4 regions of the Picosynechococcus sp. PCC 11901 genome follow, and region 3 is predicted to be linked to each of the others. Evidence: predicted binding sites of a transcription regulator. Region 3 holds the regulator's gene; each other region holds the start of a gene.
The links. Region 3 encodes NtcA, which controls nitrogen genes in cyanobacteria. Its sites were predicted from a motif close to TTTGTANCNNNNGNTACAAA; they were not measured.

Region 1 (4,214 bases), 1.5 Mb from region 3:
CAAACGCATCATCGAAAATGCCCCCTATGACAGCGTTGAAGATGTATTGAATATCCCCGACCTCAGCGAGAAGCAACTGGCACGGTTAGAGGAAAATTTGGAGCGTTTCACTGTAACACCGCCTGCCGATGTGTTTATTGATGGTGACCAACGTCTGAACACCGGTGACTATTAAAAATACAAACGAAATCTTGCTGCGTTTAGGAAGATGTTTGTGAGTCAAACCTAAATTTTCAATGGCAATTAACCTATTCCTGAGGGATAGGTTTTTTTACGGCAATTTTTAAGGTTTGGGGCTCGGTTGGCACAGTCGATAAAACTGAGGTACCCAGCGGGATTCCCAATAAAATGCCCCAAAGGCCAGCACGGGCGCGAGGAGAGTCAGCAGCAGAAAGCAACCTGCCAGGGTTGACAGGGACATCGCAAAAAAATCTTGGGTCAGACGCACCAGGTCATGGTCGAGGAGGCCCCCTTTCCCGACCCGGTAGGCAATGCGGAACGTTTCGCTGGTCATGAGCCGCCCGAAAAAGGCACCATTTTCCAGAAAGCTAAAACTGGCCAACAGAGCATAAAGGGTTTGTTCGCCGGAGACATGGCAAAAATATTTGCCGAGGGCAAAGTACAGACAAATAAAGACGGCGGCAATTTCTAAGAGATGACCCATGGCGATAATGGCGATTTGATCCCAACCCGTCAGGATCAAAAGGATTTGCAGGAGAGTCAGACCTGCCAAGGTGATTAGGGTGCCGCGATTGCGACGGTATTGCCAAGCGAGATAGGCGATCGCCCCGTAGAGTAGCCACAAAATAATGCTGGCACGGCCGAGGGCGAGGGTAATTCCCCCCCCAAAGATAAAGTCAAAACTCGGCACAGCGGGATAACCAAACAGCCAAAAGGCGATCGCGTGGCCAATTTCATGGACGAGGGTGAGAAAGGTATTCAGAATAAAGCGACTGGGGGGCAGCAAAAAAAGAATCAGACCTAGGCCGCCACCAATGAGGAGCGCCTGGGGGGTATCCGGAGGCAGTTGCCGTGACCGGGGGCGCTGGTTGGGGATTTGGGATGGCAGAGCGCCATGGAGAGGAAAACAAGTTTTGAGGAGGTATTGCCGTTGCTGGCGATGGTAGACATTGAGGTAAACTTTTTCGACATCGTCCAGGGAAAAATGCTGTAAAGCCTGCTGGATGATCTGGCAATAATCTTGGCGATCGCGCCGGTCAATGACCGTTAACTTGATCACCAAGGCCCCAGCGGAAGGGGTAACTTTGATACTCCATAGATAAGCAGCGAGTAGCTGCCGGAGTTTCAGGGTGAGATCATCGTTTTTGAGGGCTGCCTTTTTAGGTGATTCTTGGGCACTGAGTGCTTCCGGGGAGGGTTCCCGTTTGGCTGGGGAGAGTAAGCCCGCTACAATTGTCCATTCCCAGTCGGGGGTAACTTCCCCAAATCGAATGCCTTCAACAGTAAAGGTTTCCGTGATCGTGCGTTCCCAAATTTTCTGCCAAGGGGTAAGGATTTGTTTGGCGATCGCCTGGTCGGGGGTATTAAAACCTTCGAGTTGAATTTTGAGGTGCTTATCAGTCACCCGTTTGAGCATCACCCGGATCTGGTGGGGTTGAAACGCTTGCCTTAACACCTGGGCGATCGCCTGGGGATTTCCCTGTTCCGCCAATCGACGCAAATCCGACTCTTTCACAGCACAACCATTCTGGAGGGGAGCATTTCGATTATGCCACCAGACTCCCTTGGCCACAAAAATAGGGAAAAACTGTTTCGTCTTTCCCCAATTATTTATTGTGAAGTAATTTTGGTCTGAAGTCCCCCTTTGAAGGGGGATTTAGGGGGATGTCCTAGGCCGCAACCGCTTCTGATTTCTTACTGTTACGAATCCCTTCAATCGCCTCAGCATAACTGGGGGCCTTGAAAACAGCAGAACCCGCAACAATCGCATTTGCACCCGCATCAATCACTTGCCACGCATTAGCAGGTTTGATGCCACCATCGACTTCAATCCAAGGATCCAGGCCGCGCTCATCACACATGGCCCGGAGTTTTTCGATTTTGTTCACCATCGAAGGAATGAAGCTTTGGCCGCCGAACCCAGGGTTTACGCTCATGATCAAAATCAGGTCACAAACATCAAGGACGTGCTCAATGATGTCAAGGGGCGTAGAAGGATTCAGCACAACCCCAGATTTTTTACCCAGTTCACGAATCTGGCAGAGGGTGCGGTGGAGGTGGGGAGACGCATTGTGTTCTGCGTGGACGGAGATAATGTCAGCACCAGCTTTAGCAAAATTTGCCACGTATTTTTCTGGCTCAACGATCATCAAATGCACATCCAAAGGCTTTTTGGTGTAGGGACGAATCGCCTCAACAATTAACGGCCCAATGGTGATATTCGGGACAAAACGACCATCCATGACATCGACGTGGATCCAATCAGCGCCAGCCTCATCGACTGCTTTAATTTCTTCACCAAGGCGGCTAAAGTCCGCTGAAAGAATGGACGGGGAAACTACAATTTTCTTGTCAGTCATGGTGGGTGGATTCCTCTTATTATCTCAAGAATTCTAAGTTGGTATCAATATTAACAAAAGTTTGTATCAATATTTTTTGTAGCCTAGCCTGGGTAGAGCATTGTTTCAGGAAACACTGACCTAGCGCTGGGGGGGACGTAGAGGCCCATCGGTTTGTACAGGGATCAAAATACTATTTAATTTACGCAGTTGTTCAGCTGTGCCCATACAAATTAAAAAGTCCCCAGATAACAGTAAGGTATCACCCGTCGGCCCAGGAATAAGGCTGCCATCTTGACGGCGAATGGCGAGGACGAGGGCACCGGACTGTACCCTGAGTCGGGCTTCACTGAGGCTTTTGCCAATGTAACCGCCGCAATTGCTATCCACACGGATTTCTTCGAGGTAGTAAGACCGTTCTGCGCCAGTCAAAATGCCATCAACAAAATCCATAACCTGGGGTCTCAGGGCAGCGGCGGCTAGGCGACGTCCCCCGGTAATGTAGGGAGAAACAACGGCATCGGCTCCGGCGCGGCGTAATTTTTCCACGGCTTCTTCGGTACTGGCCCTGGCGATCGCCCGAATTTTTGGATTCAATGTTTTGGCAGAGAGTACCGTATAGAGATTTTCTGCATCGGAGCTGAGGGCCGCCACCAAACAAGTTGCCCGGTCGATTTTCGCTTCATGGAGATGTTGATCGAGGGTGGCATCTCCTTGGATGCAAATGTAGCCTTGATCCTGAGCGGCTTCGATAATGTCGGGATCTTGGTCAATGACGACAAAGGGAATATTCTCGGCGAGAAATTCCCGGGCCACCTGCTGCCCTGTGCGACCGAGGCCACAAACAATGTAATGGTTATTGAGACGACTAATTTGCTGCTGATACTGTTTCAATTTTTTTATCTCCTGAAAATAGCCGCTAATCATTGCTTCGATGAAACGGTTGACGATATAACCAACCGCAATCAAGCCCAAAAAAATCAGAATAATGGTGAATATCCGAGAGCGATCGCCCAAGGGATAAGTTTCCCCAAAGCCAACGGTTGAGAGGGTAATCATCGTCATGTAGGCTGCATCTACCCATGACCACTGCTCCACGACAATAAACCAACTCGTCCCCAGCAGAAACAGCGCCACAAGCATCAGCAAACCCAGTTGCAGCTGTCCCCTGAGGCGTCTATATTTTTGCTCAATGCTATACACTGATGAACCTCAAAATAAGTCTGACGTTTGTAGGGAAAGTTGCAGACAATTTCAACCGACCTGTAGGAAGCTAAAAAAACATAGAATTTCTTTAGCTCATTCCCCCCTTGTATTTAGCAAAAAAGATTACCCATTGGCTAAACTGAAATTTAACTTTGAGTCTCGCCATCGAAGAGGAGTAACCCGTGAGTCCCCAAACGCTACTGAACCATTCCCCAGCCCAAAGCTTTAACCCAACTCAGTTCGATCAGTATGTGATGCATACCTATGGGCGCTTTCCGGTGGCGATCGCCAAGGGGGAAGGATGTCGTCTGTGGGATACCGAAGGGAAAAGTTATCTCGATTTTGTCGCAGGCATCGCCACCTGCACCCTGGGCCATGCCCACCCAGCCCTGATCCAAGCGGTCAGTGCGCAGATTCAAAAACTGCACCATATTTCTAACCTCTACTACATCCCAGAGCAAGGCGCTTTAGCCCAGTGGATCGTCGAAC
Region 2 (4,214 bases), 1.2 Mb from region 3:
GGCAACCCTAGGCGATCGCCCCTTGACCCAGCGGCACCGTCGCCTGGCAGAAATCACTGAAATGATTCACACGGCGAGCCTTGTCCACGATGATGTGGTCGATGAAGCGGCCCTGCGCCGGAGTGTACCTACTGTTAACAGCCTTTTTGATAATCGCATCGCTGTTCTGGCCGGAGACTTTCTCTTTGCCCAATCCTCTTGGTACCTCGCGAATTTAGACAATCTCACCGTGGTGAAATTGCTCTCTGAGGTGATCAAAGACTTTGCCGAAGGGGAAATTCAACAGGGGCTGAACCGCTTCGACACCGGAATGAACCTCGAAATTTACATCGAAAAATCCTATTACAAAACAGCGTCATTGATTGGGAATAGTGCCAAAGCGGCGGCTGTTCTCAGTGAGGTTGACCCAGAAATTGGCGATCGCCTCTACGACTATGGCCGTAATTTAGGCTTGGCCTTCCAGATTGTCGATGACATCCTCGACTTCACTGGCTCTACCGATGTTTTGGGGAAACCCGCCGGATCTGATTTAATCGGCGGCCACATCACCGCCCCAGCCCTGTTTGCCATGGAAGAGCATCCCAACCTAACCCAACTGATCGAGCGGGAATTTGCTGAAAATGGTGACCCCGAAAAAGCCCTCGAAATTGTGCGCAACAGCAATGGGATCAGTCGCGCTAAAGAACTTGCAGCCCATCACGGTCAATTGGCTCGCCACAGTTTAGAGTGCCTAGATCCGTCTCCCTCCAAAGATGCCCTCACGGATCTCATTGACTACGTTTTGGGCCGGATGTATTAGGCCGCACCCTGAAGTAAAAAAGCAACCTGAAACAAGGCGACATCCAGTTGCAATGATTGACCATGGCACGACAGCGTAAAAAAGCCGATCTCCCGACGAAAATTTGTACCGTTTGCGGACTGCCGTTTACCTGGCGCAAAAAATGGGAAAAATGCTGGGATGACGTGAAATATTGTTCGGAGCGGTGCCGGCGGCGGCGTAACCAAGGGTAATTTTCTCCTAGGATGAAAGGGTACGCTTCCCTCTGTTCAACCATGAGAACGATCGCCAGCATCAACGAAAAGATTCTCTCCCACCAGGCCGTTGTCTGGACGGTGTCTGAAGTAAAAGCACGGGTGGCGGAATGGGGCATCAAAAAAATTGCCGAAACCGTTGATGTGGTAACCACAGGTACCTTTGAGCCGATGGAATCTTCGGGAGCAATGCTCAACCTTGGCCATACGGATCCCCCCATTAAAATTCGCAAGTGTTGGCTTAATGGGGTGCCCGCTTATCCTGGCTTGGGGGCGGTGGATATTTACCTAGGGGCAACCATGATGGAAGATCCCCTGGAAAATGAAGCGGCGGAAATTGGCGATCGCCCCCTCTCCCAGAAAGGCGGTGGCCACGTCATTGAAGATCTGATCGCAGGTAAAACCGTCCATCTCCATGCCCTGGGCCATGTGACCGATTGTTATCCGCGCGCTACCTGGGACAATACCCTCACGAAAGATCAAATTAATCAGTTTTATCTATTCAATCCCCGCAATCTTTATCAAAATTTTATTGTGGGCGTTAACGGTGGCGATCGCCCCCTCTATACTTACCTCGGCCCCCTCCAGCCCCATTTGGGAAATGCCGTCTATGCCTGTGCTGGAGCAATTTCTCCTTTGTTAAATGACCCAGATTTAGAGTTGATCGGGGTCGGCAGCAAAATTTTCTTGGGGGGCGGTATTGGTTACGTGGCCTGGGAAGGCACCCAGCATTTTCCCCTCCAGAAACGTCTGGGCAATCGCACCCCCCTGGGGCCAGCCTCCACCTTGGCTTTGATTGGCGACGCAAAACAAATGGATCCCAAGTGGGTACGGGGTTGTTATTTCACCAAGTACGGCCCTTCTTTAATGTTGGGCGTGGGGGTGCCTCTACCGGTTCTCCATGAGGAAGTCATCGCCCACTGTGCCGTCCAAGATAAAGAAATTGTCGCCCCGGTGATGGATTTTTCGATTCCGCGCCGGGTACGGCCCACCTTTGGTTTGGTGAGCTATGGCCAGCTTAAAACTGGGAAATTAACCATTGAGGGAAAAACCGTAAAAGTTGCTCCGGTCACGAGTCTATATCTCGCGGATCAAGTGGCAGAAACCCTCAAACAATGGATTCAAGCCGGAGATTTTACCCTCACCGAACCCGTGGCAACCATCAGTGGCGATCGCCCCTTTTTATCCCAAGACCAATGGAGCCAGCGTTTGTAATACTGCCGAAAAAAGCCACCATCCTGAAACGGCGGTGACCATCGATCATTTTTTAGAAAACAGAATTTTCCCAGTAAATTTCGTTAGCTCATGGTGGCATGACTAGGGCCATAGTCCGCACGCACTTGACGAGGGAGTTTACCTTGGATCGTGCCTTGATAGTCTCCTTCTGGTGCCATGCCGATTTCTGTGGCAGAACGGTTCAGGAGAGACATTTGACGATTTTTAATGGCGTGGTGATGGCGCATCATTAATGCACGGGCTTGTTGTTGGGTTCTCATGGTTTTGCTCCTGACCGACCGCGAAACACGGGGGATTTGTGTTTTATGCTTTGTCCTTTACCTCATTATATTTTATTTTCTGTAAAATTTGATACAGAAAACATATTTTAATAAGGGCAACTGGCCTTTTTGGCAAAAAAGTTGGGAGAAAGCAACCTTGCTAGCTGGCAGGTTCTTGCGATCCCCTAGGGCAATCAGTATGATCTGGTGAGGCTTTACGCAAACTTTCGCGAGTACATTGGGACTTCATGGGTAATCAAATGGCATCTACTCCCCCGTTAGAGAGCAGTGATCCGATTACGGCAGCCTTGCAGCGGGCCCATCAGGCTTCCCTAGAACTAGAGTTACTCAAAGGTAGTGAACGTCATCTGGGTATTGAGGCGATCGCCACCGCCCTAGAGGCCAATATTTCCGTCATCCTCGAAGCCAATACCAAGGATCTAGAGGCCAGCCGCGAAATGGCCGTGCCGAAGCTGATTCTGGATTGGTTAAAGTTGACCCCCGAACGGCTGCAAAAAACAGTGCGTTTGCTGCGTCAACTGCCAAAACTGCCCGATCCGCTGCAACGGGTGAAAAATGCCACCTATCAAATTAGTGGTTATCAGACCTACTCCCAACGGATGCCCCTGGGGGTGATTTGTCTGATCCATGAAGCCTTGCCCGAATTAGGGGCGATCGCCGCTGGACTTTGTTTAAAGACAGCCAATAGCCTCGTGATTCGCGGTTGCGGTGATGCCAGCCATACCAATCACCTGATCGCTGAGATTATGCAAACGGCCCTTGCTGACCAGGGCTTACCCGGAGGCTGTTTAGAATCTCTCTCTTCTGAGGAAGGTTGTACCGTACAACAACTGGTGGCCCAGGATCGCTACTTGAACCTGATCATTCCCTATGGCCGTCCCAACATGATTCAACAGGTGGTGCAACACGCCACCACCCCTGTCCTGAGAACCACCGTGGGCAATTGCTACCTCTACCTCGCCCCCAGCGGTGATCTGGAATTGGCCAGTTGGGTGATTCAAGACAGCCATAATTACGAACCCGATGCCGTCAATGCCATCGAAAAAGTCCTGGTGTGTCCTGAGCAGAAAACATCCCATTTAATTAGTCTGTTTAAATCCCTCCAAGAACAAGACTTTGAGCTACGGGGGGATGCGTCCCTCGTCGAAGAATTTCCTGAACACCTCGCCCCCATCGGTACCGAAGAAGAATGGCAGCAGGCCTATTTGGAAAAAATTGTGGCGTTTAAACGGGTGCCGGATCTGGCCGCAGCCATCACCGAGATTAATTGCAACTCCGGTGGCCATGCCGATTGTATTGTCACGGAGTCCTACCATGAAAGTCGGCAATTTTCCATGGGCCTCGATAGTGCTTTGATCTATATCAATGCCTCCCCTTGTTTTTCGCGTCATCCCCTGGGGAGCGATTCGGTATTTCTTGGGGTCTCGAACCAAAAGGGAAATCGCCGGGGTTTAATTGGCCTCGAAAGTTTTACGACCATTAAACAGGTGGTTCAGGGGGATAGCACCCTCTAGGTTTCAACGCCTCAAAGAAAGCTGTCTCAATGGAGATGGCCTTTGCAAGCTTAAAAAGTTAAGGACAAGATTTATGTTTAAAGCGATCGCCCTCAGTTCTGGTATTGCCGTGGCCCTGACCTTTCCGGCGATCGCCCAGTTTCCCCGCCAA
Region 3 (4,214 bases):
TGGCTTTTTTGTTAGAACCCGCCAAATGTCCCGCTGCCGAAAAGCATTTTTAACCAAGCGATCTTCTAAACTATGGAAACTAATAATCCCTAATCGGCCTTGGGGTTTAAGCCATTGAGGGGCATTGACTAATAGATATTGCAGCGCATCGAGTTCACCATTGACGGCAATGCGTAATGCTTGAAAGACCCTTGTTGCCGGATGAATTTTCGCTTTTCTGGCCTTGGGATGATAGGTATAAAACACAATTTCTTCTAGCTCTTTAGTTGTCTGAATCGGGCGTTTCATGACTATTTTTTTCGCAATTTGTCGTGACAATCGTTCATCACCATACTCATAGAACAGATTCGCCAACGCCTTTTCCTCATAGGTGTTGACAATATCCGCCGCTGTTAAGACCTGTTGCTGATCCATGCGCATATCCAAGGGGGCATCAAAACGAAAACTAAAGCCGCGATCGCCTTGATCAAATTGCACCGAACTCACCCCAAGATCAGCGATAATCCCATCAAATTTTTCTCCTTGGGGATTATACTCGCCAAAATTTGACCGCACCGCCCGGAAGCGATCGCCAAAGGATTTTAATCGTTCTGACGCCGCGGCGATCGCCTGGCTATCCCGGTCTATCCCCGTCACCCGCACATCGGGATATTGCTGCAAAATCAATTCTGTATGGCCACCTCCCCCTAGGGTTACATCGAGGTAATGACCCCCTGGTTTTACTCCCAAGCCCGCTACCAACTCTTCTCGCAACACCGAAATATGCTTAAACTCTGCCGCCATGAATCCATCCAATAAAAAACAAAATCCCCCTATCACTGAGGGGGAACCCAAGGGCGATCGCCACTAAACCAGGACATTACATTCCCATAATTTCGTAGCCAGAATCCACATAGAGCACTTGACCCGTGACCCCACTCGAAAGATCACTACAGAGGAACGCCGCCGCATTACCCACTTCCTTTTGGGTCACAGTCCGACGCAGAGGAGCCGTTGCTTCCACATGGTGAATCATATCGAGAATGCCACCCACCGCCGAGGAAGCCAGAGTCCGGATTGGGCCAGCCGAAATGGCATTCACACGAATATTACTGGGGCCAAGATCCGCCGCGAGATAACGCACACTCATTTCGAGGGCTGATTTTGCCACACCCATCACATTGTAATTAGGGATGACTTTCACCCCACCCAAATAAGTCAGGGTCACAATGGCGCCCCCTTCGGTCATCACGGTTTTCGCCCCCCGGGCCAGACGCGTTAAAGAATAGGCACTAATGTCAAGGGCCGTATTGAACCCATCCCGTGAAGTATCACTAAAATCACCCGTCAAATCTTCGCGGTTCGCAAAGGCAAGGCAATGGATCAAAATATCTAACTTGCCCCACTCTTTTTTGACAGACTCAAACACTTGATCCACCTGGGCATCATCCTGCACATTACAGGGGAGAAAAAGGGAAGGGTTGAGGGGCGCCACAAGCTCACCTACTTTTTTCTCGAACCGTCCCTTATCATCGGGGAGATAGGTAACCCCAATATTTGCCCCGGCGGCATGTAATTGTTGGGCGATCCCCCAGGCAATGGACTTATTATTTGCAATCCCAGTGACTAGGGCATTTTTTCCGGTTAAATCAAGCATATGGGTTCTCAAAAAGTATAAAAAATTAAAGCCAAGAAGCCAGCGTATATTATCTTCGCGCTCTGGTGACTTCGATGCAAACGGCTACTTTAGGGCAAATCAGGGAAAATTCTGCAAAATGCCTGGGAACTAACCCAGAAATCCATAATTATTTTGAAGCAAAAAGTACAAAATACTATACCAGAGTAAGATTTAGTTTAAGGGGAATGCTCATGGTCTCTGCACACTGAGCGCTGATATTTCACCCATCACGGTGGGGAACTGTTGCCCAACAGAATCTATGATGTACAACCCTGATTTCAACCAACCTCCTTTCTCTTCTGCCAATCCAGTGCCTGAACTACCTGCGACTCAAATTACAGACCTTGCGACAGCGTTTCGTCAGTTTCACAGTGGCCCCTTCCCACCTGTTGTGGAGAACTATGACCGGGGCAAGACGATCTTTTTTCCGGGGGACCCAGCGGAACGGGTTTATTTTCTTCTGAAAGGAGCTGTCCGGCTGTCTCGGGTCTATGAAGCGGGGGAAGAAATTACGGTGGCCCTGCTCCGGGAGAATAGTGTCTTTGGGGTTTTATCGCTACTCACGGGACAAAAGTCGGATCGCTTTTACCATGCGGTGGCTTTTACCCCTGTGGAACTGTTATCGGCTCCCATTGAGCAGGTGCAAAAGGCGCTTAATGAGCACCCAGAATTAGCGATGTTAATGCTAAAAGGGCTGTCGTCACGGATTTTACAAACGGAGATGATGATTGAAACCTTGGCCCACCGGGATATGGGCTCACGTCTGGTGAGTTTCTTGTTAATTCTCTGTCGAGATTTTGGGGTGCCGACCGATGAGGGGATTCGCATTGATCTCAAACTGTCCCACCAGGCGATCGCCGAAGCAATTGGTTCGACACGGGTGACAGTAACGCGCCTCCTGGGAGAACTCCGGGAACAGGACATGATTTCGATTTATAAGAAAAAAATTACCGTCCATGACCCCGTAAACCTGAGTCAACAGTTCGCTTAACGCTAAAGTAGAGAAGTCATACTTGTGTGTTTGGATGTCACCTTTTTGTTAAATGACCAGTGCTTTTGTACTAATCTTTTCAGTTTTAATCTTGGGGGGCATCCTGGCGGCACTGGGCGATCGCCTTGGTAGTAAGGTCGGCAAAGCGCGGCTTACATTATTTAATCTGCGGCCAAAACAGACGGCGGTGGTCGTCACGGTAATGACGGGAACAGTGATCGCCGCCAGCACCTTGGGGTTATTGTTTGGCTTGAGCAAGTCCTTGCGCCAGGGGGTTTTTCAGTTGGACGAAATCCTCGCCCAGCGGCGGCAAGAGTTGATGGATGTGACGGCAGAAAAGGAAAAGATTGAAAAAGAGTTACAGGCCGCGAGGGACGATCGCCTAGAAGCAGAACAAGATTTACAAGAAATTGAAGCAAAATTTCAAACGGCCCAAACTCAACTGGCGGGTTTTCGGGAACAGGCCAGCGAACTTCAGGCTGATATTAATGCGCTCACCACAGAGCAAACGACCTTGCGGCAACAGCGCGATCGCCTCCAGGCCCAAAGTGAAACCCTCCGCGCCCAGCTCAATCAACAAAACACCATTATTGAGGAACGCTCCCAGCAGATCGAAGCCCTAGAAGCCCAACAAAGTGAGCTCCAAGCCGAGATCAACCAGCGCGATGGTCGCATTGCCCAACTCGACCAGGCGATCGCCCAAAAAGATCAAGTGCTCACGGGCCTAGAAAATCAGATTGGCTCCCTAGAACAGCAAATTGATATCCTCGAAGCCAACTACATCAATTTCCGGAGTGGGAATGTCGCCCTCACCACAGGGCAAGTTTTAGCCTTTGGGGTGGTGCGGATTATTGATCCCAAAGCAGCCAGCCAAGCCGTTGATCAGCTGCTCCGGGAAGCGAATCGCAACGCGATCATTGCCACCGGAGGCGTTAATCCTGACTTTGAGGCGCGGGTGGTGCAAATTACCAATGCCCAAGTGCAACAACTCCTAGGGCAAATCGCCGATGGTCGGGACTACGTGGTGCGCCTCCTGGCGGCGGGGAACTACCTCCAGGGGGAAGGTTCCGTCCAAGTGTTTGCGGATGTGACTTTAAATGAGCAGGTTTTTCGCGCCGGGGAAGTGATTGCCACTTTGTCCCTAGAGGAGCTGAGTGTACAAAATCCTACTGCGGCCCGGCGTCCAGTGGATTTTCTGTTGGGGGCAGCGCAATTCCGGGCGCGGCGAGCCGGGGTTCTGGGGGATATTCAGGTCAAAGATGGCAATGTCGGTCACATTATCAATTTTGTCGAAGCCCTCAATAATGCACCAGAACCCGTGACAGAAATTCGGGCGATCGCCATCGAAAATGGTTTTACGGCAGGCCCCCTCCGCTTAGAATTAGTGGGCCTCAGTAACGGTAGAATCGTCATCAGACAATAGGACAAGAAGAGTACATGAGCGTTTATCTTGGGTTTGACCCAGGCCGTGACAAATGTGGCCTTGCGGCGCTGGATGACCAAGGGCAATTGTTGAACCACGGCGTCATTGCGGCGGATCAAGCGCCCAACATCGCGAAAGAATGG
Region 4 (4,214 bases), 270 kb from region 3:
CGCCGGGGCGCAATGGTAAAACTTCATTGGCTAACAAATCGCAGTAATGCTGGGTTTTGCGGGCATGGAGATCCTTGATAAAAGCAGTCAGATCACCGACCGATGGCATTTGTGGCTGCCAAGATTCAATGTAAAAACGAATTCTTTCTTTACCCCCCGTCACCTTCAGGAGCTGACCGTATAGATCCACCGACCAATCCCAGGGCAAACCGACATCCGCAAAGGCGCGGTTAAAGGCGACGCGGTGGGCATCCTTTTCCGTGTTGGCCAGGGTGCCATCCACATCAAAAATCAGGGCTTCTAGTTGTCCCATGTAAAACCTCAACTATTTTTATCGTCCCCACTGTACTGGGAAATTGTCTGCAATACCGAAAAGTTGCTTAATGCAAAAATAGCATTCTAAATCTCAAAAATTAAATAATCAAATCAATTGCCTTGGGGAAGCTCGGCAGAGGTAACTTGATGAGGATTTGACGCGACTTTAAGCCACAACATAAAAGTGCTACCGGGGAGAGCTTCGGTATGGGGTAAGCCAATGGTTGGGCTATATACTTCAATGTCCCCGGCCATTTTTCCCACAAGATCAGCGGCGATCGCCAACCCCAGCCCAGTACCTTCAATGGTGCTTTCCGCCTGCACTCCCCGGTAATGCCGTTCAAAGACATGGGGCAAATCCGCTGGGGGGATGCCGTAGCCCGTATCGTGGACGGCAATGGTCAGTTCCTGGGCCTGGGCTTCTACCTGCAAGAACACTTGCCCCCCGGACGGGGTATATTTCAGCGCATTTTCTAAAAGATTATTCAAAACTTCCATCAGAGCCGTGTGATTCCCTAAAACCCAAGGAGACGGTTCTGGCAACCCATAATTTAAAGTGATTCCCCGCTCGGTGGCGATCGCCCCCAGGGAAGCGACGAGGGGAAGCACCACTTCTGCCACGGGTAACGGCTCTACGGAGAGGGAACGGTCTGGGGCAAAACTCGGTTCACCATTGGGCGGTAAAGCTAAACTTGGCCCTCCCTCCAACTGGGGAATTTGGGCCGTTAAGAGATCCACCTCTTCACTAAATTGGGTGAGCAATCCTTTCAGGCGATCGCTTTCCCGGACAATGCCTTCGGCGACCGGATAATTTTTCTCCGTCGGCAGTAACCGCTTCAACAACAACTTACCGAAGGTACTAATCGCCATCGTTGGATTACGGAGCTGGTGTAGCAGATCATGGAAATGCTCTTGCTCTAGGGCCTGGAGATGTTGCTGCTGGGTGAGCCGTTCCGTTGCCCAACTCTTTTGCTGATCCAACACACAGGCCAGCACTAAACTTTCGGCGATCAATTCAATCTGGGTCACCTCTGGCGATCGCCAACCCCGATCCCGGCGTCCCGTCGCTAAAATTCCCAAAATTAAATCACCATGCCACAGGGGAAATGCCCGAGCTGGTTCCCCCAACAAACCCACAAGATCATCCGGCAAAGCAGCCGCTTCCTCACCCATCGAGACATCAAGCCATTCCTCTTGATCCGGAACCATCGTTGCCATCTCCGTTGACCCCTGCCTCCCCGCCGCCAGCAAACGATCGGGAAAGGCACTAATGGGTTGGAGCGTAATTTCTTGATTCTCTTGATCTGGCTGGGCCAAATAAACAATCCCCCACTCTGCCCCAACGCCTTGGGCTAACAATTGCAACTGCCCTTGGCACAGGGACAAATACTCTGGGCTAACTGGCAACAGTTGCGGTAATGTCGTCATGAATTTCATCCTCCCAAGCCGCAATCCCTAGGGGATATTTCCCAGGAAACCTTGATAAATCAGGGGTTTTGACAAAAAACTTAATTCTTTTTTCACTTTTGGATTGATCGCCTACCTTCATTGGATTGTAGTAGATTTCTTAATACAAAAAATCCAACCCATCGCGAAAACCAGTCAATTTTCACTTGATTTTTTTCAATGGAGCCGATATACTTTGCTCGACATTCTGTAACTCCTGTTACAGCTGTTCTAAAAAAGTAAAGAAGAGGAGGTACTGGGTTGGCAAGAAAGCGTAAACGCAAGAGTCGGCGTCGGCAAGAAGGAAGAAAAATTTTAGAGATTGTCCCACAATATAATATCGAAAGCGGTGATGACAAACCCGTGACTGCAGCCCGCAAGCATATCGCTGCGAATGGGATTATGCCCCCAGCAGTCGTTGTAGTTAAGCGTAATGAGCATACCACTGATCGGTACTTTTGGGCAGAAAAAGGATTATTTGGTGCCCAATATGTAGAGGAGAATCACTTTTTATTCCCCAGTCTACGGGTGCTTTGTAGCAACGCCGATGAGGAAGTATCTGAAAAAGCGACTGTTTCTAGCAAAGCTTAAAGTTCCTTCAAAAATATATCACTTAACCTAACGTTTAGGTGATCTCTAATCCCCTTCTATCAATTTCAATACTCCCTAGTCCCACCCATTTTCGGGTCGGGGCTATTTTTGTCGCGTTTTTGCCATGATTTTAATGGATAGCTCAATTGGTTATTGTTGGGGACATTTCCTAAGCTTCATGGAGCTGGTAAGGCATCACCTGACGCAGTTGGATCAACTCATCCCGGTGGGCGGTCACCGTAATTAATTGGGTGGGAGTCTCAGTAATCGGTGTTTGTGTGGTGATCTGTAAAATAACTTTTTCTACCTTCCCTGCCTTACGCCAGTAAAAGAGACCTGCCAAGGGAGCCAGGAGACAAATACCAAGGAAAGCAAAGCCAATATTAGGATAGAGCAGTGCTAAGACCAGGGCAATACAAACTAAGCCGAGGGCTGCTAATAGGCTTAAAAAAACAGCAATAAAGCCACTGGGAGGAACAAAGCCTTCATAGGTGACAATATTATTGACACCATCAACGGTGGTAATCCGATAGGCTCGCTGTTCGAAGTAGGTTTGGAGACGCTCAAAGATGGATTCTTCAGGCTCTTTTGCCAATAGCTCTACTTGTTCGGTGCGATCTTTGATGGAAGCGCGAATGAAAAAAAACAGACCGACCATCAAGAGCAATGTAAGGAGGAGGGTCGAGGTGATTACGGATTGTTCTAACACGGTTTTTACAAGGAGGGCTTGAAGATTCACTGCATATAAATGTATATCGATCATGCTATATTTTGGAAAGTCTCCGGGAAAACCATGAAAAAAATTCGGGTTGTTCTAATTGAAGATCATGATTTAACGCGCATCGGGCTAAGAACTTCTCTACAACAATGTGCGGACATTGAACTTTTAGCAGAGGCGGCCAATGGAGCGGATGGATTGCGTTTGTTAGAAGAGATTCATCCTGATTTAGCGATTGTGGATATTGGTTTGCCTGAGCTTGATGGGATTGAGTTGACCCGGATTTTGAAACAGGAAAAGCTCAAGGATCAGTCCCACGAGGCGCAAACAAAGGTTTTGATTTTGACGTTGCAGGATGATGATGCCGCTGTTTTAGCAGCCTTTGCGGCAGGAGCTGATTCCTATTGTATGAAGGATATTACGTTTGATCACTTGGTAGAGGCGGTCAAAACGACAGACTCAGGCAACAGTTGGATTGATCCGGCGATCGCCCGCATTGTCCTCAATCAAGTGCAAGGGGGAGAATCCCTTTCTGGCTCTACAGTTACGATTCAAGCGACTTCCCCAGAAGATCAACAACTCCTAGAAAGCTGTCCCCTAACGGATCGAGAATTGGAAGTACTCCAATTGATTGTTGATGGTTGCAGCAACTCCGAAATTGCCGAGCATTTATTTATCACCGTGGGTACCGTTAAAACCCATGTCCGCAATATTCTCAATAAGCTTTGTGCCGATGACCGTACCCAGGCTGCTGTGCGTGCCCTTCGTTCTGGTCTGGTCGGTTAAAAAGCGCCTTGGCGGAGATTCATCAAATTATTCAAAATGTCGCAGTTGCAAACAGATAGGACTGTCCGAATCAAAAATTATGCTTTAAGTTTAGGATTTCATTTGGTGGGCATTGCCGATGCTACCGTGGACAATGCTCACAATCAACAGCAGTTACAGGCTTGGTTGGCGGCAGGGTATCAAGCGGAAATGGCCTGGATGACTAACCCAAAACGCCAGGATATCCAAGCCTGTTTACCAGGGGTGCAGTCGGTCATTTGTGTGGCCCTCAACTATTACACACCCCATGCCCATTCTGAAGCACCAGGCGTAGGCAAGATTTCCCGGTACGGCTGGGGCCGAGATTACCATCGTGTCT

Region 1: a site for NtcA is predicted at 2,579-2,598, ahead of rpe (ribulose-phosphate 3-epimerase). Genes of this name have one in related genera too.
Region 2: a site for NtcA is predicted at 2,607-2,626, ahead of gifA (glutamine synthetase inactivation factor IF7A). Genes of this name have one in related genera too.
Region 4: a site for NtcA is predicted at 1,969-1,988, ahead of FEK30_RS14090 (DUF3155 domain-containing protein). Genes of this name have one in related genera too.

The regions. Positions count from the first base shown of each region.
Region 1 covers NZ_CP040360.1:976,034-980,247, forward strand. Annotated here, with positions in the region: gene psbU (photosystem II complex extrinsic protein PsbU) at 1-175, shown strand, start outside; gene FEK30_RS05670 (hypothetical protein) at 284-1,696, opposite strand; gene rpe (ribulose-phosphate 3-epimerase) at 1,851-2,540, opposite strand; gene FEK30_RS05680 (potassium channel family protein) at 2,661-3,662, opposite strand; gene FEK30_RS05685 (acetylornithine transaminase) at 3,908-4,214, shown strand, end outside.
Region 2 covers NZ_CP040360.1:1,246,721-1,250,934, forward strand. Annotated here, with positions in the region: gene sds (solanesyl diphosphate synthase) at 1-799, shown strand, start outside; gene FEK30_RS06990 (DUF2256 domain-containing protein) at 862-1,011, shown strand; gene FEK30_RS06995 (homocysteine biosynthesis protein) at 1,054-2,247, shown strand; gene gifA (glutamine synthetase inactivation factor IF7A) at 2,331-2,528, opposite strand; gene FEK30_RS07005 (glutamate-5-semialdehyde dehydrogenase) at 2,789-4,063, shown strand; gene FEK30_RS07010 (N-acetylmuramoyl-L-alanine amidase) at 4,137-4,214, shown strand, end outside.
Region 3 covers NZ_CP040360.1:2,428,827-2,433,040, reverse strand. Annotated here, with positions in the region: gene rsmH (16S rRNA (cytosine(1402)-N(4))-methyltransferase RsmH) at 1-783, opposite strand, end outside; gene fabI (enoyl-ACP reductase FabI) at 860-1,636, opposite strand; gene ntcA (global nitrogen regulator NtcA) at 1,917-2,648, shown strand; gene FEK30_RS12715 (DUF3084 family protein) at 2,701-4,071, shown strand; gene FEK30_RS12710 (pre-16S rRNA-processing nuclease YqgF) at 4,086-4,214, shown strand, end outside.
Region 4 covers NZ_CP040360.1:2,700,589-2,704,802, forward strand. Annotated here, with positions in the region: gene FEK30_RS14080 (HAD family hydrolase) at 1-313, opposite strand, end outside; gene FEK30_RS14085 (sensor histidine kinase) at 427-1,743, opposite strand; gene FEK30_RS14090 (DUF3155 domain-containing protein) at 2,023-2,352, shown strand; gene FEK30_RS14095 (cofactor assembly of complex C subunit B) at 2,522-3,061, opposite strand; gene FEK30_RS14100 (response regulator transcription factor) at 3,146-3,856, shown strand; gene queG (tRNA epoxyqueuosine(34) reductase QueG) at 3,893-4,214, shown strand, end outside.